4 regions of the Microbispora sp. H10830 genome follow, and region 1 is predicted to be linked to each of the others. Evidence: riboswitches for the same ligand, from Rfam matches in the RefSeq annotation. Region 1 holds a riboswitch; each other region holds the start of a gene.

The links. A riboswitch is a leader RNA that binds a small molecule or an ion and turns the genes downstream of it on or off. The one in region 1 is predicted to bind cyclic di-AMP.
Region 2: linked by a shared signal. The riboswitch ahead of HHX35_RS12920 (CHAP domain-containing protein) and the one ahead of HHX35_RS38980 (C40 family peptidase) in region 1 are both predicted to bind cyclic di-AMP.
Region 3: linked by a shared signal. The riboswitch ahead of HHX35_RS37320 (glycoside hydrolase family 25 protein) and the one ahead of HHX35_RS38980 (C40 family peptidase) in region 1 are both predicted to bind cyclic di-AMP.
Region 4: linked by a shared signal. The riboswitch ahead of HHX35_RS01980 (C40 family peptidase) and the one ahead of HHX35_RS38980 (C40 family peptidase) in region 1 are both predicted to bind cyclic di-AMP.

The regions. Positions count from the first base shown of each region.
Region 1 covers NZ_JABBWX010000024.1:87,378-92,496, reverse strand. Annotated here, with positions in the region: gene HHX35_RS38990 (RDD family protein) at 723-2,168, opposite strand; gene HHX35_RS38985 (amino-acid N-acetyltransferase) at 2,316-2,867, opposite strand; cyclic di-AMP (ydaO/yuaA leader) riboswitch at 3,258-3,427, shown strand; gene HHX35_RS38980 (C40 family peptidase) at 3,488-4,537, shown strand; gene HHX35_RS38975 (LuxR C-terminal-related transcriptional regulator) at 4,590-4,838, opposite strand; gene HHX35_RS38970 (helix-turn-helix domain-containing protein) at 4,912-5,119, opposite strand, start outside.
Region 2 covers NZ_JABBWX010000004.1:121,223-126,341, forward strand. Annotated here, with positions in the region: gene HHX35_RS12910 (hypothetical protein) at 1-188, shown strand, start outside; gene HHX35_RS12915 (DUF305 domain-containing protein) at 262-879, shown strand; gene HHX35_RS12920 (CHAP domain-containing protein) at 977-1,756, opposite strand; cyclic di-AMP (ydaO/yuaA leader) riboswitch at 1,924-2,066, opposite strand; gene HHX35_RS12925 (GNAT family N-acetyltransferase) at 2,365-3,087, opposite strand; gene HHX35_RS12930 (MXAN_6230/SCO0854 family RING domain-containing protein) at 3,418-5,119, opposite strand, start outside.
Region 3 covers NZ_JABBWX010000021.1:92,152-97,270, reverse strand. Annotated here, with positions in the region: gene secD (protein translocase subunit SecD) at 1-1,416, shown strand, start outside; gene HHX35_RS37320 (glycoside hydrolase family 25 protein) at 1,477-2,199, opposite strand; cyclic di-AMP (ydaO/yuaA leader) riboswitch at 2,212-2,358, opposite strand; gene uppS (polyprenyl diphosphate synthase) at 2,714-3,439, shown strand; gene HHX35_RS37310 (oxygenase MpaB family protein) at 3,436-4,896, shown strand; gene HHX35_RS37305 (acyl-CoA dehydrogenase family protein) at 4,942-5,119, opposite strand, start outside.
Region 4 covers NZ_JABBWX010000001.1:429,020-434,138, reverse strand. Annotated here, with positions in the region: gene HHX35_RS01990 (NYN domain-containing protein) at 1-1,242, shown strand, start outside; gene HHX35_RS01985 (C40 family peptidase) at 1,392-2,354, shown strand; cyclic di-AMP (ydaO/yuaA leader) riboswitch at 2,669-2,823, shown strand; gene HHX35_RS01980 (C40 family peptidase) at 2,898-3,467, shown strand; gene HHX35_RS01975 (hypothetical protein) at 3,571-4,485, shown strand; gene HHX35_RS01970 (glycosyltransferase family 4 protein) at 4,589-5,119, shown strand, end outside.

The DNA.
Region 1 (5,119 bases):
CAGGTGAGCGGCTTGCCGAGCGGGACGAACAGGCACGGACGGACAAGTGTGAAGTGGCAAACACGTCTGCGGAAAAGGCCGGGCCGGGACGTACGGCCGTTGAAGAGCTCGGCTGAAACGAGGAGCCCGCGTCAGGGCGGCCGGATCTTCACAAGGGGCCCGGCAGCCTTCTCGTACGGCGCGCACGCCTCGCGCGATATACGCGCAAGCAGATCGCCACCGCCTGGAAGCCTCGTAAAAAGAGAGGACCTGCCGGTTCCATCAAGATCGACGAGCAGGTGGTCTGAAGATCGAAAAAAGGAGCGGGGGCACAATCACGTGGACGGCCCGGGCGGCCGCGGCGTCAGAGTTTCCCACGGCCAAACGATCCCCGCATTCCGCGGGCGCCGCCCGCGGCCGGGTAGAGCGGGTGGGCTTCCGGGAGCGCCATAAGGCCCTGTGCGGCTCCATACGGCCCCATAAGCGCCCCTGACGGTTCCTTAAGCCGCCCGTGGACGGATATGACCCGGGGGACGGCGGGGGCAGGTCTTAAGGATTGGCGCCGGGGGCGGTCTCGCGGTCATTGGGCACCTCTCGGGACGGTGAACCCAAGCATGGCATGCCCGGGAGGCCCCGCAAGGATTTTCCGTCACAGCCGGGTGAGCGGACGGTGCGGACGCGGCCATAGCGACCCATAGAAAAACGGGGCCGATGGTCCGTTCCATCGACCCCGTCCGTCGTCGTTACTTGACCTTGACCACCACGGTGTTGGCGACCTTGTCATGCAGCGCCTGATGCAACGGCTTGTCCCACAACAGCCACAGCACGTTCAGAAGAGAGGCGATGCTCGCGAGGTAGCTGATAACGGGAATCCACTGCAGGAACTCGAAAGCGTAGAGCACGCCGGCGCGCTTGAGCGCGGCGTCCTGGGGAAGCCCGCCCGCGTCGAGAGTGCCGCCGACCTGAACGACCTTGATGCCCATGACTTTCTTGCCGAGCGTCTGCCCCTGCGCCCGCAGCATGAGGAATTCATAGACGACCATGACGAGGCCGCCCAGGATCGCCGTGAGCAGTGACGCCAGGAAGTAACCGCTCCCGGGGTTGTAAACCCCGCTCGTGATGTCGATGCTCGCGTTGGTGACGACGATCCCCGTGATCACGAGCGTGATGATCGCGAGAGGAATGCCGACGATCACGCCGTCGATGATGCGGGCGACGAGGCGCTGCCACCACTCCGCGAGCGGAGCCGGAGCGCCGGGCGGAACCGGCCCCGTGGCCCCGTACGGCTGGCCGTAGCCGGGCTGACCATAGCCCTGCTGGCCGTACTGCTGCTGCCCGTAACCGGGCTGCTGGCCGTACCCCTGCTGGGCGGCCGGCTGGGCGTACTGCTGCTGCCCGTACTGATCCTGGCCGTACTGCTGCTGGCTCTGCTGGGCGCCGTAACCCTGCTGCGGGCCGGTCTGGCCGTAACCCTGCTGCTGGCCGTAGTCCTGGGGGCCGGTCTGCTGGCCGTAGCCGCCCTGGGACGGCTGGCCATACTGCTGCTGCTGGCCCTGCTGGGCGCCGTAACCCTGCTGCGGGCCGGTCTGGCCGTAACCCTGCTGCCCGTAGCCCTGCTGCTGGCCGTAGTCCTGGGGGCCGGTCTGCTGGCCGTAGCCGCCCTGGGACGGCTGGCCATACTGCTGCTGCTGGCCCTGCTGGGCGCCGTAGCCCTGCTGGCCGTACTGCTGCTGGCCCTGCTGGGCGCCATAACCCTGCTGCGGGCCGGTCTGGCCATAACCCTGCTGGGCGTAACCCTGCTGTGGGCCGGTCTGGCCGTATCCCTGCTGGCCCTGCTGGGCGCCATAGCTCTGCTGGCCGTACTGCTGCTGCCCGTAGCCCTGCTGCTGGGCGGCCTCCTGGCCATAGCCCTGCTGCTGCGGGGCCGGCTGACCGTACCCCTGCTGGCCGTACTGCTGCTGGCCCTGCTGGGCGCCGTAGCCCTGCTGCTGGCCGTAGCCGCCCTGCGCGGGGTCGTGGCCGGGCGGCTGCTGCGGGCCCGTGTGCTGTCCCGAGTGGCGGTAGCTGACGACCGTGACGTCGGGGTCGTAGTCCTGGGGCTGTCTGTCCGTGTTGTACCCGGGGTTCGATGGCGGCGGTGGCGTTCCGTCCGACTCGTCCTGGGGGTACGGCGGCTGTCCGGTGCTCACCGTGTCACCTCGTTTCGAAGACGCATGCGCCGAACGTCTGTAGCACACGCTGATATTGCCAAAAGTAGCGACAGGTGTATCAACAGTCACCTTTGCAGTAGTCGACAACCATCGTCAAGATCATCGATCAATGCTCATCAATCGTGATCAATGACGGTCGAGGTGCAGCAACATCCGGGTGTTCCCCAGCGTGTTCGGCTTGACGTGCTCCAGGTCGAGAAACTCGGCGACACCCTCGTCGTACGACGCGAGGAGTTCCGCGTACACCTCCTGGGAGACCGGGGTGCCCTGGATGGGCCTGAAGCCGTGCCTGGCGAAGAACTCCACCGCGAACGTGAGGCAGAAGACCCTCCGCACGCCGAGGTCCCTGGCGGTCTCGATGAGCGCGCCGACGATCCGATGGCCGATGCCTCCGCGGCGCGCCGCGGGGTCCACCGCGACGGTTCTGATCTCGGCCAGGTCCTCCCACAGCACGTGCAGCGCGCCGCAACCGACGACCTGCCCGTCCGTCTCGGCCACCCAGAACTCCTGGACGTCCTCGTACAGCGTGACCGTGCTCTTCTTGAGCAGACGGGGACCGACACCCGAGTACGCGTCGACGAGGCGCCGGATCGCCCGGACGTCCGGCGTCCTGGCCCGGCGCACCGTCACGGCCGTGGCACCCGATTCACTGGATGTCTGCGCGGCGACCTGCTCCATGACCGGCCAGCCTAGCCGGAGCGCGGCCGATCCCACGCGGCCGATCCCACGCGGTCGGCACGGAGCGTCCCCCACGGATAACGGTCATTCCCAAACGCCACACCCGACATGAGGTTTGACCGTCCGTAGCCGCCAGGATACGGACGGATGCGCGCCCGCACCCCGAGGCGGCCATCCCGGTTCGTCCCACTTTTTCCAGCTGTCCGAGCCGCACATCGAAACTCTCGGATCGCTCCAAACACAGGTGAACGCGGACGTATCACTACCGAGCTCGTGACCCGACCGTGATCATTTGGTTGTCAAACGTAGACGGGTTTCGGAGTTCTGGTTGAGCAAGAACTCGCCGTGCACTATCGTCCAGCGACGATGCCGGTCATCGTGAGCGCTCACGACGACCGGGCGCCGAATCTTCGAAGCACCGAGTGCGAAGGGGAGCCGGGGACCCAACTGCAGGATCAGGATCGGTTCGATCTCAGATCGTCAAGGGGTGAATCCACCAAGGTAGGGCTACTCCGGCCCGAACCCGTCAGCTAACCCGGTAGGCGCTCAGAAGTGCTCCGCCGTGCGGCCCCGTCCCGACGACGGGCCCGCCGCGGAGCACACGTGGGAGAGGAGCTCGGTTGCGCACGCGTGGAGGACGGCCGGCGGGCAGGCACGCCCGTGGCCGACGGTCCGGATCCGGCACGGCCGGTCCGGGTGCCATCCGCCGTCTGGCGTTCGTCGGCGTCGCGATCAGCGCGATCACGTTCGGCGCCCCGGTGGTCCGCGCCACCGCCGACCCCAAGCCGAGCCTCAAGGAACTCACGGCGCAGGTCGAGAACCTCTACACCGAGATCGAGACGCTCAGCGAGCAGTACAACGGCGAGCGCGTACGCCTGAAGGCGGCCGAGCGGTCCGCCGACCTCGCCAAGAAGAACCTCGCCAAGAGCGAGGCCGAGCTCGAGGTCCGCCGGCAGAAGGCGAGCGCTCTCGCGCAGCACTCCTACATGACCAACGGGCTCGGCAACGCGCTCGTGCTCATCGACAGCGACGCCGACCCCCGGCGCTACCTGGACCAGGCCTCCACGACGTACGCGCTGGAGCTGCAGCAGAGCCAGGAGGTCGCCGAGGTCACCAAGGCCATGGACGCCGCCGCACGGGCCAGGGAGAGCGCCTCCGCGCGGCAGGCCGAGGTCAAGAAGCTCCTCAGCGGCCTCGACTCGCGGCGCGACAAGATCACAAAGCTGATCAAGAAGACCGAGAGCAGCCTCTACCGGCAGGTCTCCCAGACGATCGGCCGCGAGACGCGGACGAGGACGTCGTTCCCCATCATCGGTGACGGCAAGGCCGCCCAGGCGGCCCGCTGGGCCCTCAGGCAGCAGCTCAAGCCGTACGTGTGGGGCGCCGAGGGTCCCGGCTCCTTCGACTGCTCCGGCCTGGTCATGGCGGCCTACCAGTCCGTCGGCATCAGCCTGCCCCACTACACGGGCGACCAGTGGACGGCCGGCACGCACATCCCCCGTGACCAGCTCCGCCCCGGCGACCTGGTGTTCTTCTACCCCGACCTGCATCACGTGGGCATCTACATCGGCAATGGCTACATGATCCACGCGCCGCAGACGGGAGACGTCGTCCACATCGCGAAGATCGCCGGACGGCCGTTCGCGGGAGCGGTGCGCGTCGCCGACTGAGCCCCTCCTCTACAGAGGGGCACCGGGCCCTTCCCCCGCAGAGCGAAGGCGGTCAGATGAGGCGGCGGCGTGCCGCCCAGGCGACGGCCTCGATCGCGGTCGCGACGCCGATCCGGTCGCAGATGCACCGCAGCCGGCGCCGCACGGTGCGCCCGCTGACGTCGAGACTGCGGCCCACCCGGTCGGCGGTCACTCCCTTGGCCAGCTCCGCGAGAAGAAGTAGATCCTCTTCGGTGAGACCGGCACGATCAAGGTCCGAGGCGAGACTGTCACCTCGGTAGACGACCTCGGGAATACCCATCGTCCGCCCTCCCCCACGACGATGATTCGTCGGCCCACCCTTCAGGGAAGGTAAACGCCTCCCTGGAAGGTCGTCAAGGTTCGGAGTCGGAGCATCGGTCGTACGCCTCCCGGGCCGCCTCGACATCCTCCATGTGGATCTCGGCCCAGCGCTTGATCGCCTCCAGCAGCGGCATGAGGTCCTCGCCCAGGGGCGTGAGCCGGTAATCGACCCGGACCGGCACCGAGGGGGTGACCGCGCGGGAGACCAGGCCGTCGCGTTCCATCGTCCGCAGCGTCTGC
Region 2 (5,119 bases), on a different contig from region 1:
CCACGTTCAACCACTTCTACGGAGAGAAGACCATCGTCCCTTGCCGTAATCTCGGCACGTCCCCCTTCCTCTACGCCGTCAACGCCGGGGCGACGGTATCGGGCCGAGTGAGCTCGGGGAGCGCGGCGTTCACCATCCGCGGCTCGACCTACGGCGACAACTACCGGTTCCGGATCACGTTCGGCTGACGGGAACGTTCCGCGGGACGGGGTACGACAATCCAGGACCCCACCACGCCCGGGCGTACGGAGGTGTCGGCCTATGAAGGGACGTGTTCTGCCGGCGGCCCTGCTGACGGCCGATCTGCTGGTCGGCCTGGGCGGCGCGTACGGCTCCGCCGCCTGGCCCGGGGCATCGTCTTCACCCGCCGCGCTCACCGCGCTCACCGTGCTCACCGGGCCTGCCGGCACGACACCGGCGGCCGTCCACAACGACCAGGACGTCATGTTCGCCCGGATGATGATCCCGCATCATCGTCAGGCGGTGGAGATGGGAAGGTTGGCCGAGGGCCGCGCGGCGGACGCCCGGGTCGCGCGGCTCGCCCGGCGGATCGAGGCCGCGCAGGCTCCCGAGATCCGGACGATGAGCGGCTGGCTCACGGCCTGGGGCGAGCGGGTGCCCGGTGAGAGCCCCGCGCCGGAGCACCACGCCATGCCCGGAATGATGTCCCCCGAGGACATGCGGCGTCTCGCGGGGCTGTCCGGACGGGCCTTCGACCGGGCCTTCCTCACGATGATGATCCGGCACCACGAGGGCGCCGTCGCCATGGCGCGCGACGAGCTGCGCACCGGGGTCTACGAGCCGGCCCGGCGGATGGCGGCGTCCATCGTCTCCAGCCAGTCGGCCGAGATCAGGGAGATGAAGGGCCTGCTGGGTTAGCGCGGCCCGAGTCGACGACGTGCCACGGTGATCCGCCGCTCAGGAAGGCGGCGGGACGTGACCGTGGGGGGTCGTCGTGGAAGGTCATCGTGGGAGGTCATCGCTTGCGGTGCCGTCCGCCGGACGTCGCCGCCGCGGCCTTGAACCGGAGCCCGGTCACGGCGGTGGAGACCACCGCGAACAGCAGACCGGCCGGCAGGACGGCGTCCCCGGGCGACCACACGACGTCGAGGGACTTCCCCTGCGTGGCCGCCATGTTCCTGGTGGTGGGCGCCGCGGCGCGCTGGACGCTCGCGTTGACGGCCGCCACGGGCTGGATCGTCACCGGCGCCTTCGGCGCCACCTTGACCTTGCGCGGCAGGCCGTACCCCACGATCTTGCTCTTGTCGCGCACCTTGCGCTTCAGCCACACGCCGTCGACGTTGCCCTCGATCGTGTGGACCTTCCCGCCGGCGACCTTCTCGACGATGCCGACATGGTCGATGTCCCCGATCTTCTTGGACCCCGACCAGTCGAAGAAGACCACGGCGCCCGGCTCGGGCTTGTCGCTCCAGGCGTGGTGCTCCTTGAACCACTTGGCGTGCCGCGTGGTGAGCGCGAACTCGCCGACGTGGCCCTGCACCCCGGCCCGGTCGGCCGCCCAGGAGACGAACATGTCGCACCAGGGGGCGGTCTTGAAGTCGGAGTCCTTGGCGATGTTGTCGGCGTACCACTCGCCGAACTTCGTGTGTTTCCCTGCTCGTTCGCGGTAGCCCAGTTCGGGGCGGACGGCGTCGAGCAGCTGTCGAGCTATCGGATCGGTGGAAATCGGAGGCTCCTCATGGCGCGCTTCGAGACATGACGAACCGGCCCGCGGGGCGTGGCGGCATGACGGCATGACCGTCCGAGGACACGGCCGCGGCGGGGCGGAATCAGAAACGGGAAATGTGGCAGCCCGTCACGGGCGCGCCATCACCCCGGAAGCCTGGAGACGTTCCAGGGCGGGCATGTGGTCCGGCGACACGACGCGGACCGGGTGGGCAGGTGGAGCCGACACTCCACGCGCTCTCCTCTCCTTGGCCGCCTACCGGGTTAGCTGACGGGTTCGGGCCAGGAGTAGCCCTACCGGATGGTCCGGATTCACCCCAAGAGACGTGGGTCCCCGGTTCCCGGGATCGATGACTTCCGGGATTCGGCGGTCGCCGGTCGTCCTCGGGTTGAGGACCGCGCACCGGCGAGACACACGGGAAGCTTAATAGATAACAAGTAAGACACGACCAAAAACCCGGCAAAGAGCATCATTCTGGCCGCCGCCGTTCCGTGCTTCCGCAGGTCCTCACGGTCGCGGGCCGCCCGCGGTGAGATGCGCCACACAGCGCCGTACGGGCATGAGCGCCCGTACGGCGGGCGGGGCGAAGACGACACGGCCAGGCGGCCGTACCCCCGGACACGCCGTCGCGCCCGGCGGGCGGCGGTCCCCCGCCGGGCGCGATCAGACGGCGCGGGTCAGACTTCGAGCGACATGTACAGGCGGGTGCCGGCCGGCCGGAAGCCCACGCGTTCGTAGACCCGGCGGGATCCCTCGCCGCCGTACTCCAGCCACACCGACCGTGCTCCCCTGGCGAGCATCGCCTCGGCGAGCGTGGCGGTGACCGCGGCGGCGATGCCCCGCCCCCGGAAGCCGGGGCGGGTGCCGACGCCGGCGAGTTCCGACGTCTCCACGGCCGGAGCGGAGCACATGGCCGCTCCCGCGCAGCCGCCGCCTGGCGCCCGGACGAACCGGACCGCGCCGCCGCTCTCCTCCGTACGGCGCAGCCGGGCCGCGCCCTCCGGCGACGAGGCGAACTCCCCGCCGAACGCCTCCGACAGGGCGGCGTCGATCGCCGTGTAGTCCTCGTCCGTCGACGGCGTCTCCACCGGGAGAGCGGTTCGCGGCCTCGTCAGCGTGGCCGGGATGCAGACGAGGTAGTCGTGCACCGCCTCGACGGTGAACCCCGCCTCGCGAAGTGCGGGCTCCACGGCGGGCGCGGCGTCCGGGGCGAACTCGAGACGGGGCTTGAGCCCGCGCTCGCGGAACGACCCGATCAGCGCCGCGACGTCCCGCCCGCCCGGCCGGGCGCCGGGCAGGGGTGTCGCGTAGTTGACGTACGGGCTGGTGGTGCCGGGCTCCACGCCGAGGACGAAGCCCCCGATCTCGACGACTTCGGGACGGCGGCGAAGGTTGGCCACGGCGAAACTCTGGACATCGATGCCCACGGTGATATCGACCTCACGAATGACAAGGTGGAGCGGTTCGCCCGCCGCGCGGAGCGGAGGGTGAACGCGCATTTGAAGCCATCCCGGACGGGATGGAGAAGGTGCGCAGGGCACCGTCACGTGGGGCCGCCGTGAGACGTGAAGGCAGTGAGCCGATGACGCGGGAGGCGTACCGGTCAGTGCCGACGGCGGCCGCTGTGGGACGCCGAGAACATAGGCTTCATTCCTTCGCTGTTACCTGTGTGAAGCGCGCTCACTTTCCCACGCGGGTCGCTGAGCGCGCAAACCGTTATTTCCGGCCGGTCAGCGCGTCGCGGGGGCGAGCATGCCGACGAGGTCGGAGGCGTCGAGAGGGCGGATCACGGCGGGGTCGAGACGGGCAGGGTGCAGGGCGTAGACCTGTGCCCCCTCGCTCACCCGCACGTCGTCCTCCAGCACCACGGCGAGACCCGCTTCCGCCGCGCCGGCCTCCGTCGGCTGATCGGCCGCCTGCCGTACGCCGAGGCGGGAGGCGAAGGCGGCGGCGTCCTCGCCGGGACGACGCGCGTGCCGGCTCACGGCGCCGTCGCGGTGCCGTACGACGACCTCGCGGGCGCGGGCGGCGGCGTGCCAGCAGGCGACCTCCCACAGGGTGACGCGCTCGCCGAGACCGTAGGCGTCCTCGGCGGCCGCGCCCAGACGGGCGAGCTGCTCCTCGTGTTCGTACACGTTGTGGAACCCGCCGAACGCGGACACGTTGAGGTCCACCCAGCGCATCGTGCGCGACCAGAGGTCGGCGACGAGCGGGACGAGGATCTTGGCCGGGCCGGTCAGGTCGAAGCGCTGCCGTACGGCGAGCGGGTCGAACAGGCCGTCCGGATCGTCCATGAACCCGGCGAAACCGCGGGCCAGTTCGTCGAACGGCACGTCGTTGTAACTGAACACGACGGGCACCACGTAGCGGCCGCCTGTCGCGCGCAGCGCGGCCACGTCGAGGTCCACGAACTCCGACGCGCCCAGCGGCTCGGGCGCGGAGGTCAGATCCCCGGAGTGGACGGCGGCGCTCGCGCCGAGCCGCAGGTTCGTGTAGTCGCACAGCCCGACGAACTCCCACCGCGCGTCGAACACCGCCACCGACAGGTCCAGGTCGATCATGCGATCCGCGGGCTCCGCCCAGTGCAGGAACAGCCGGATCCGCGCACCGTCCGGGAGCGGCCTGACGCTGCCGCGCGGCAGCCGTACCAGCGAGGCCGAGGCGGACCGCTCGGCCTCCGGCGCGAGCAGGTCGGCCAGCTCCTCGTCCAGCAGCGCGGTCTCGACGGGCGGCAGCGCGGCGGCCCGGCGCAGCATCTCGCCGGTCAGCACGGCGGACAGGGCGGCCACGGTCTCGGGGGCGAGCTCCTCGCGGGCGTCGGGCTCGGCCCAGATCCGCGCCGCTCCCCCGCGCGGCAGGAACATGCGGGTCCCGCCGGGTGGCGTACGCAACTGGCCCAGGGTGGCGATCAGCACGGCCGGGGAGACGTGCGGCGCGGCGGCGCGCAGGGCCTCGGCGAGGTCGGCGGCGGGCAGGCGGCGGGCGAGATCGGCGGTGCGCCGCAGCAGCTCTCCCGGCCGGCGCGCCAGCAGGGCGAGGGCCTCGCGGGGATCGGTCCGCAGCGCGGCCTCGAACCGCCCCGCGAACGTGCGGGCGCGCAGCCGTACACCGTCGAACGACAGCAGGTCCCCGTGGGCCGCCGCGCGCTCCAGCAGGACGTCCGCCATCGGCGTGCCCTTCCGCAGCGGGGTGCCGCGCAGCACGGCGAACGCCAGGGCCGCGTCCGGGTGACGCCGGTGGAACTCGTGCGGGTGCAGCACCTCCGCCATGTGCCGCCACTGCGCGGGGTAGCGGTGCAGGTCCTCGATCAGGTACGGCAGCGCCTGCCGGTCCAGCGCGGCGAGGAGCGCGCGGCGCACCGGCCGGGACAGGCTCGTGCGGCGCGGGAGGCGGGCGCGCAACCCGGGGTCGCCGCCCATGAGGGCGTGGAGC
Region 3 (5,119 bases), on a different contig from region 1:
CTGACCGCGGTGTTCATCGGCGTCGTCTACCGGCTGGTGGGCGTGCTCGCCGCGGTCGCGCTCGCCTGCTACGGCCTGATCTCGTACGCCGGGCTCGTGGCCATGGGAGCAACGCTCACACTGCCCGGCCTGGCCGGGTTCGTCCTGGCGATCGGCATGGCGGTGGACGCCAACGTGCTGGTTTTCGAACGGGCCAGGGAGGAGTACGGCGAGGCGCCCCGCCGGGGCCTCAAGGCGGCCCTCGACCGGGGCTTCAAGAACGCCTGGAGCGCGATCGCCGACTCCAACATCACCACCCTGCTCGCCGCGGGGCTGCTGTTCTGGCTCGCCTCCGGGCCGGTGAAGGGCTTCGGCGTGACACTGGCGATCGGCGTGCTCGCCTCGCTGGTCTCGGCGATGCTGATCACCCGGGTGCTCACCGCCGCCCTGATCGACAGGATCGGCCCCCGGGCGTCCGGCATCGGCTCTGTCGGCCGGGTCAGGACCTGGCTGACCCGGCGCGACCCGGACCTGATGCGCGGCAGGCGGCTGTGGCTCGCCGTCGCGGCCGGGCTGCTCGTGCTGGCGGGCGCCGGACTGGTCACCCGCGGGCTCGACTACGGCGTCGAGTTCACCGGCGGCCGGATCGTGGAGTTCGGCACGAGCAGGCCGGTCGACGTCGCCACGGCGAGGCAGGCGGTGGCGGACGCCGGGTTCCCCTCGGCCGTCGTGCAGCGGTCGGACGACGCGATCTCGGTGCGCACCGGGCAGATCAGCGCCGACGACGTGGTCCGTATGGAGGAGGCGCTCGACCGGCGCGTGGGCGAGGTCGCCAAGCAGCGTGACGAGCTCATCGGGCCGAGCCTCGGCGAGGAACTGCGCCGCAACGCACTCATCGCGCTCGGCGTCGCGCTCGCCGCGCAGCTCGTCTACCTGGCGTTCCGGTTCCGGTGGACGTTCGGCACGGCGGCGGTGGCGGCGCTGTTCGTGGACGCGGCCGTCGTCGTCGGAGCGTTCGCCTGGATGGGCAAGCCGATCGACGGAGTGTTCCTGGCCGCGATGCTCACGATCATCGGCTATTCGGTCAACGACAAGGTCGTGCTCTTCGACCGGGTGCGCGAGCTGTGGCCGGTGCGGCGCGGGGAGCCGTTCGGCCGGGTGGTGAACACCGCGATCCTGCAGACCGTGCCGCGCACCGTCAACACCGGGCTCGGTGCGCTGTTCATCCTGGCGGCGCTGGCGGTGTTCGGCGGCGACTCGCTGCGCGACTTCGCGGTCGCCCTGCTGATCGGCATCATCGTGGGGACGCTGTCGTCGTCGTTCGTGGCCGGGCCGGCGGCGATCGCGCTGGAGAGGCGCAACTCCCAGCCGCCCCCGGTCCCCGCCGCCCCGCGTGCCAGGCCCGCGCGGCGCGACGGCTCCGGCGCGGTGGTCTGACCGATCCGGTCGGCCGCCATGGGCCCAGGGGCGGGACGTCCCGCCCCTGGGCCCGCGCGGTCACGGCCGTCCGAGCGCGCGCAACTGGGCGGGCGTCAGCGCGGAGACGTTCTGGTCGATGGGCGAGTCGGTGTACTGGTGGATCGCCCAGGACTTCCAGTCGGCGGGCGGCGTGATGTCGCCCGGGGCCTTGCTGTAGTGGGCCACCCACAGGGGGTACTGGCCGAGGCCGCTGCCGTACTTCTCGGCGAAGTTCCAGCCGCTGTAGAACATCGGCCTGGTGCCGGTCTTGGCCGTCACGTACTCCAGCCAGGTCTTGGCCCACTTGTTGACCTGCTCGACGGACTCGCCGTCGGTGGCCTCCAGGTCGAGGACCAGGATGTCGCCGGGCTTGCTCGGCTGCGAGTTCACCACCTCGAGGAAGTGGTCCGCCTCGGCGATGGGGTCGTTGGAGGGATGGCCGAAGTGGTAGACGCCGCGGACGATGCCCTTCTTGGCCAGTTCCCGCCAGTGGCGGGGGAAGGACGAGTCGACCCAGGAGGTCCCCTCGGTGGCCTTGATGAAGCCGAACTGCGCGCGGCTGTTCATCCAGTCGTGGTCGGCCTCGTAGCCGGAGACGTCCTGGCCGTACGTGTGCGGGTTCGCGTAGGCCGGGGCGGGCAGGACGACGGCCGCCGTGACGGTGGCGGTGGCGGCCGAGACCGCGAGGGTCGCCGCCGCGAGGGCGGAGCGCAGGCGCCGGCGGGAGGGCCGGCTCCCGAGGGAGAGCCGATGGGTGGACATGACGGGGTTGACTCCTTGCTTCCATGCCGCCTACCGGGTTAGCTGACGGGTTCGGGCAGGAAGTGCCCTACGGGCGCATCTGGGGGCTGCGCACCGATTCACCCCGAAGAGAGAGTGGGTCCCCGGCTCCACATGACGTGGATTCGGCGGCCGCGCGATCACCGCGCGGTCCGGGCAACGACACGGCAAGGGAAATGGCGGTGGAAGTATGGCCGGTACCCATGCCGTGTGCCCTAAAGGTACACACACCACCAGAATGGTGTAAACAGGACAAAACGCGTCTTTACCTGGGCCGTTGCCGCCTCGGGCCGCCCCGCCGCCCGGGACGGCGGCGCGCGACCGAATCCCCACGAAGTAAGGGCTGTGATTACCAACGGTAAGTAGTCACTCTCTTACGCAGTGTGAAAGGGTCGTCGCCGAGGGGGTCCGGAGACCCCGCGACGGTCTCGGAAAGGGTTTGCATGGGAGTCTTCCGCCGCGTCCTCGCCGCCCGCGCAGCAGCTCTCACGGCCGGGTGAGAGGCATCCCTCGTCACGTGGCGTGCGTCATGGACGGGAACGGCCGGTGGGCCGCGCAGCGGTCGCTGCCCCGCACCGAGGGGCATCGGGCGGCCGAGACCGCGGTGATCGATGTCATCGAGGCGGCGCACACGGCCGGCGTCGAGTGGTTGAGCCTGTACGCCTTCTCCACCGAGAACTGGCGGCGCCCGGCCGCCGAGGTCGACATCCTGCTGCGGCTGGTGCGGCGCGCCATCCGCAAACACGCCCTGTCACTGCACACACGCGGGATCCGCTGCCGGTTCCTCGGGGTCACCGACCCGCGGATCCCGCCCGCGCTGGCCCGGGACATCGCCGACCTGATGGCGCTGACCCGCGACAACCGCCGGATGACGTTGACGGTCGCCTTCGACCACGGCGGCCGCCGCGACATCGTCGAGGCCGCCCGGTCGCTGATCCGCGACGGGGTGCCGGCCGAGCAGGTCACCGAGGAGAGTTTCGCCCGCCGTCTGCCCCACCCCGACATGCCCGAGGTGGACCTCGTCATCCGCACCTCCGGAGAACAGCGGATCTCCAACTTCATGCTCTGGCAGGTGGCGTACGCCGAATGGGTCTTCCCCCGGGTGCTGTGGCCGGACTTCCGGGCCGGGCACTTCTGGGAATGCCTGGAGGTCTACCGACGGCGCGACCGCCGGTTCGGCGCCGTACAGGCACCGGCCCCGAGAGGAAAGGGATGTCAATGAGCGACGCCGCAGCCGCCGGAACCGACGCCGATCCGCTCGGCCCGGGATCGATGCTCTACCAGTTGACCCGCCAGACGCGCTGGGGGCTGGTGGCGACCCGGGCCATCGTCCTGGAGGCCGCGCACCCGCAGATCGGCGCCGCGCTGATCACCAACTCGACCTTCGTCGCGCACCCGTGGCGTCGGCTGCGCAACACCGTGCTCAGCGCACAGCGGATGGTCGACCCCGACATACGCGTGCGGCAGCGGGAGGCGGCCCGGCTCAACCGCCTGCACGCGCGCATCACCGGCACCGACGCCGAGGGCCGCCCGTTCAACGCCGCGGATTCCGAGGCGCGCGCCTGGGTGGTGGCGACGCTGTTCGAGTCCGCGGTCACGATGTGCCGGTTGAGCGGCGAGTCCCTCGACGGCCCCGCCTTGGACCGGCTGTACGCCGAGTTCCAGTCGTTCCTCGCCCTGATGGACCCCTACGGCGGCAAGCTTCCGCCCACGCTGCGCGAGTTCTGGCGCTACTACGCGTCCGTCGTCGAGGAGCGGCTGGAGAACACCGAGGCGGTCCACGTCATCCTCGACCGCCTGTTCGCGCAGGTGCCCGCTCCCCCGCTGCTCCGCGACCGACCGGCCGTGTGGGCGGCGGGCAGGGCGCTCGCCGGTCCCGCGGCCACCGCGATCGTCGTGGCGTCGCTGCCCGAGTCGCTCCGCGCGCGACTGGGGCTCGCCGAGTTGCCGGGCACGCGCACGCTGATGCACGCCGCCTACCTGTCCACCAGGCTCGCGACGCGCCTGCTGCCGGAGGCGTGGACGCGGCTCGACACGGTCATGACCATGCTCGACCCGGCGTACGCCCCGCAGCGGAACGGCGACGCGCCGGCCGGGCCGCCCGTGCTGGAAGGGCTTCGCCGTGGTGTGTCGAAGGCGGGGGCGCTCCTGCGCCTCCTCACGCCCGATCCGGAGACGGCGACCGCCGGCGACTCGACGGTGCGCTCCGCCTCGCGGTTCTTCTCCGAGGTCCTGGACCAGACCGGCGACGGCCACCTCGACTGGCCCGACCTCGCCGCGATGGCCCGGGAGATCGCCACCCGCCTCGACCTGGACACCCAGGACGAGGACCGGCTGTTCGCCGCCTTCGCCGGCTGGTGGCGCGAGCTGCAGAAAGAGCTGGACACCGACGGCGACGGACGCATCACCGGCCACGAATACGCCGCGGCCACCGCCGCCATGGCCGGCTCCGCCCTCATCAGGATCGCCGAGGTCCTGTTCGACGTCACCGACACCGACGACGACCAGGTCATCGACGCGGCGGAGCACCGGGCGCTCTTCCGCACGGCGTTCGACCACGATCCGGGCGGCGACGCCGGCGAGCGACTGACCCGGGGCGAGTTCGTCCGCCGGTTCCTGGGCTTCATGGCGGGCCGCCGGCACTCAGGCGTCTACGACCAGATGTTCGCCCAGTCCTGACGGCATCGCCTCCGGCGCGCCGGCCGGCGCGAAGCGCGACCGACGTCAGATCATCGAGCGCATCGGCCCGTGCGGCGGCTCGATGCCGATCTGCGTCAGCGCGGAGACGTGGAAGACCGAGCCGGGCACGTGGATCGCGTGGGCCAGCCCGACGTGGGCGTCCCGCCAGAAGCGCTGGATCGGGTTGTCCACGCGCATCGCGTTGCCGCCCGACCGCGCCACG
Region 4 (5,119 bases), on a different contig from region 1:
CAGGTGCTGGGCTCGATGCCCGCCGCGGCCGTGCCGCCGCCGTTGCGCAACATCGCCAGATTCGACCCGCGCAAGCGCGCCCGCCTGGGCAGCGCGCCGATCGCGGCCCAGCTGGAGAACGACAAGGAGTTCCGCGAGCGGGTGGCCGAGACAGTGGAGACCGCCTGGCCCGAGCTGGTGGCGAGCCTGGCCGAGGGCACCGTGCCCCCCGCGGCCGAGCCGGTGCTGGTCGCGGCGGCGGCGTACCTGACCCGCCCGCCCGGCTGGCCGGACCTGGTCGAGCAGGCGCGGACCGACCTGGAGCAGGCCGCCGCCGCGGGCACCCAGCGGGAACAGGCGGAGACGCGGCTGCGCGAGCAGCTCGCGGCGCAGCGTGCCTCCGCCAAGGAGGAGATCGACCGGGTGCGCGAGCAGCTCAAGGCGGCCCGGGCGGAGAACTCCGACCTGCGGCGCAAGCTGCACGACGCCCGCGAGCGGGTCAGGGCCGCCGAGGCCAGGGCGGCCGAGCTGGAGGCGGAGACGGCCGAGGCGCGGGCCAGGGCCGCGAGCGCCAACGGCGCGGCCGAGACCGAGCTGCGCCGGCTCAGGGAGCGCCTGGCGGACGCCGAGCGCCAGCTGGAGGCCAGCCGCAGGGCCGCCCGCGAGGGCCGCAGCATCGAGGACGCCCGGGTGCGGGTGCTGCTGGACGCGCTCCAGGACGCCGCCGCCGGGCTGCGCAAGGAGCTCGGCCTGCCCACGACGATCAGCAGGCCGGCCGACTACGTGAACGCGGTGCTGCCGGGCGAGCCGGGCGTGACGGCCGTGCCCGCGCGGGCGCTGGCCAACGACGATCCGCAGCTCCTCGACCAGCTCCTGGCCATCCCTCATCTGCATCTGATCGTCGACGGCTACAACGTGACCAAGACCGGTTACCCGTCGCTGACCCTCGCCGACCAGCGGGCCCGGTTGCTGACCGGGCTCGGCGGGCTCGCCGTGCAGACGCGGGCGGAGGTGACGTGCGTGTTCGACGGCGCCGAGCTGAACGGGCCCGTCCAGGTGTCCGCGCCGCGCGGGGTGCGGGTGATGTTCAGCGCGCCCGGGGAGATCGCCGACGACCTCATCCGCACGCTGGTGCGGGCGGAGCCGCCGGGCCGGGCCATCGCCGTGGTCTCCTCCGACCGGGAGGTGGCCGAGTCGGTGCGCCGCATGGGTGCCCGGCCGGTGCCCTCGCTCCTGTTGCTGCGCCGTCTCGGCCGGAGCTGAAGCGCCGTACGCGCGCTCCGGACCGGCGTCGTCACGGTGAGTGATGACTGCCGCGAATACCTGCGAATAGGTTGAAGCATCAAGATCGCCTAGATAGAGTCGCGCCGCAGGTTTCGTTGATCTAAGAGGTTGATCCTCAAGGGGGCTCAGTGCGAGGGCGTGTGCCGGTGGCCGCCGGTCTGGCCGCCGTGGTCCTGCTGACGCCGATGGCGGGCGCGCAGGCGGATCCGAAGCCCACAGTCGCGCAGGCCAAGGCGAAGCTGAGCAAGCTCAACGAGCAGGCCGACAAGCTCGTGGACCGCTACAACGCGGCCAACGAGAAGTGGAAGAAGGCGAGGGAGAAGTACCTCGCGATCAACGGCGACTACAAGAAGCAGAACGTCCGGGTCGAGGCGCTGCGCTCCGGGCTGGTCTCGATGGCCGTCAGCAGCTACCAGGTCGGCGAGATGGGGTCGTGGGGCGGCGTCTTCTACAGCTCCAACCCCGATGCGATGCTCAGCGGCCTCGCCACGCTCAACCACATGTCGGCCGAGCGGGCCGGGCGGCTCCGGGAGTACGAGGGCGCCATCAAGGACCTCAAGGACCGCCGCGACCAGAGCAAGGTGGTGTACAAGGAGGCCACCGACGTCAGGGGCGAGCTCGCCGACGAGAAGGACAAGGTCGACAAGCTCGTCCGTGAGCAGATGAAGCTGCTGCGCTCGCTCGGGACGTACAACCCCGGCAACCCCAACAGCGCGGGAGTCGTCTACGCCGGGCCGGCGTCCGGCAACGCGCTGTCGGCCCTCCAGTTCGCCTACAAGCAGGTCGGCAAGCCCTACCGTTACGGGGGCACCGGACCGGACTCCTGGGACTGCTCGGGGCTCGTGCAGGCCGCGTGGGCGGCGGCGGGCGTGACGCTGCCCCGGACCAGCTACGAACAGTGGGCCTGGGGCGCGAGCCGCAGGGTCTCGCTGGACGAGCTCCAGCCGGGTGACCTGCTCTGGCACGCCGGGTACGGGCACGTCGGCATCTACGCCGGCGACGGCAAGGTCGTCCATGCCCCCCAGACCGGCGACGTTGTGAAGATTGTCACACTCGCCGAGTATCACGCGATCGGAGCTGTGCGCCCCTGAGGGCCCGGCCATGTTCGTGATCTCTGTGCCTTTTGTGGCTTCTGTGACCCGATTTGGTCGTTGTTGCCGAGATTGTGAGCAGAGTCACACTTAGCCGTTTGCGGTGCGGGTAAGCTGCGCTTTCTTCTCGGCGGCCTTCGTTATCCGATCTTTATCCGGCGGTGGGGCTTTGCCGAACGCGGCGGGACCTCGGTAGCTTCTGGGCCGCGGCGAGCACACCTCGCCGCGGCGCACCCGGTCGGCCGGCCGGGGCGCGCAGTCATCCACCGTCATCGGCGTCCTCCATCACCCTCCCCTTCGCGGGATCCCCCGACGCCGGTGGCCTGCCGAGTCCGTGCAGTCAGGAGGCACGGAGCCGGGGAACCATCGACCTTCACGCGAAGGTCCGGGGTGAATCGGCGCATCGCGCGCCGTAGGGCGACTTCCCCGCCCGAACCCGTCAGCTAACCCGGTAGGCGTGAGCGGAAGACCCGAGGAGAGATCCTGTCTACCACCCCCGCTAGCCTGTCCCGTCTTGCCCGAATTGCCCTTGGTAGTGCCGCTTTGACGGCATCCGTAGGGGTCGCCGGAGCACATCCGGCGGCGGCCGACACGGTGACGGTCACGGTCGTCAAGACGGCCACAGCGACGAAGACGGCCACGAAGACGGGCACCGCGACGAGCGCGAAAACCGCCGCCCGCAAGGCCGCCGCGAAGAAGCAGACCAAGAAGCACGCCGCCAAGCGGAAGATCAGCAGGGCCTCGCTCCAGCGGGTCAAGGCCCAGCGCGCGGTGAAGGCCGCGGAGAAGCAGATCGGCGACCCCTACCGCTACGGGGCCACGGGACCGGGCGCGTTCGACTGCTCGGGCCTGGTCCAGTACGCCTGGCGCAAGGCGGGCGTACGGCTGCCGCGCACGACGTGGTCCATCCGCGGCGCGGTCAGGAAGAAGGTGTCCTGGGGTCACTTCGAGCCGGGTGACCTGATCTTCACCAGCGGCGGCGGCCACGTCGGCATGTACGTCGGGCACGGCAGGATGATCCACGCTCCGCACACCGGCACGCGGGTCCGGATCGACAAGCTGGACGCCTACCGGAGGAGCACCTTCGTGGGTGCCGTCCGTCCCGGCGTCTGACGGGCACCGGTCACCAGCCCCCTCGACCGGCGCCGTCCTCACGGCCCCGTCCACCTCGCCGAGGTGGACGGGGCCGTGGCACGTGCTGGTTACCATGCACGGCGTGACTGTCACGAGCGCCGCGCCCGGGGGCGTGCCGGGCGCGCGCGCCGAGGCCGATCGGCGCCGGCCCGAGGTTCCGCCCCACGGGGTCCGTCCCCGCCGGATCGCGGCCGTGGCCGCCGCGCTGGCCGCGCTGCTCGCCGGGCCCGCCGGCGCGGCCCCGCCCGACCCGCTGCTTCCCCTGCGACTGGACGCCCGGGCCGCCGTGCGGGAGCACCCGGGCATGTGGATCGGTGCCTCCGTCGCCCGCGGCGGGCGTGCCGTCGTCGTCGGGTCGCCCCGGCCGCTGGTCGCCGAGATCGCCGCGCTGGCCGATCGCGCGGGCCGCACGGTCACGAGGATCTGGGGCGGGTACGGCGGCGCGGTGGTGCTCGTGCCGCGCACCGAGGAGCAGGCCGCCGTGCTGGCGGAGCCGGCGAAGGTGGACGGCCTGGCGGCCGTCGCCACCGGCGGCCGCGTGATCGTGCAGCCGGCGGCGTTCGCCCGTCTGTCCGCGACCGGCCGCCTGGTCGTCGTGACCCACGAGCTGACGCACGTCGCGACCGCCGGTCCCCGCGCGGTGCCGATGTGGCTCATGGAAGGCTTCGCCGACTACATGGGCTACCTGGACAGCGGACTGCCGGTCCGTACGGTCGCCGCCGAACTGGCCGCCGACGTGGCCGCCGGGAGGCCGGCGCTGAACGGCCTGCCCGGGCCCGCCGACTTCGCCGCCAGGCCCGCCCAGGCGTACGAGGAGGCGTGGCTCGCCTGTCGCTACGTCGCGGCCCGGTTCGGCGAGCGGAGGCTGGTCGCCCTCTACCGCGCCGCGCTGCGCGAGGGGATCGGCGCCGCGCTGCGGGAGGTTCTCGGGCTGTCCGCCGACGGCCTGACCCGCGAATGGCGGTCGTACGCGCGCGAGCGGCTCGCCCGGTCCTGATCTCCACAGGGCGCCCGATCTCCATGAGGTGCGGGTGCGATCGCGGCTGCGACAATGCGTTCTCGGGCGGCGCGGGCGGACCGCGCGGGCAGCGGGGGTGAGGATGACGAAGCGGACGCTGATCGTCACGAACGACTTCCCGCCCAGACCGGGCGGCATCCAGGCGTTCGTGCACGGCCTCGCCTCGCGCAGGCCGCCCGGCTCCGTGGTCGTGTACGCCCCGCGCTGGAAGGGGTGTGAGGAGTTCGACGCCCGCCAGCCGTACGAGGTGGTCCGTCATCCCTCCTCGCTGATGCTGCCGACGCGCTCGGTGGCGAGGAGGGCGGCGGCGCTGGTCGAGGACGGCGCCACCGTCGTCTTCGGGGCGGCGGCGCCGCTGGGGCTGCTCGCTCCCGTCCTGCGCGCCGCGGGCGCGGGCCGGATCGTCATGCTCACCCACGGGCACGAGGCGTCGTGGGCCCGCCTGCCGGGCGCGCGCGCCCTGCTGCGCCGGATCGGCGCGGGGGCCGACGTCGTGACCTACCTCGGCGAGTACACCCGCCGCCGGATCGCCCGGGTCGTCCCGGCCTCCAGGCTCGTACGGCTCGCGCCCGGCGTGGACACCGCCGCCTTCCACCCGGGGGCCGGCGGCGAC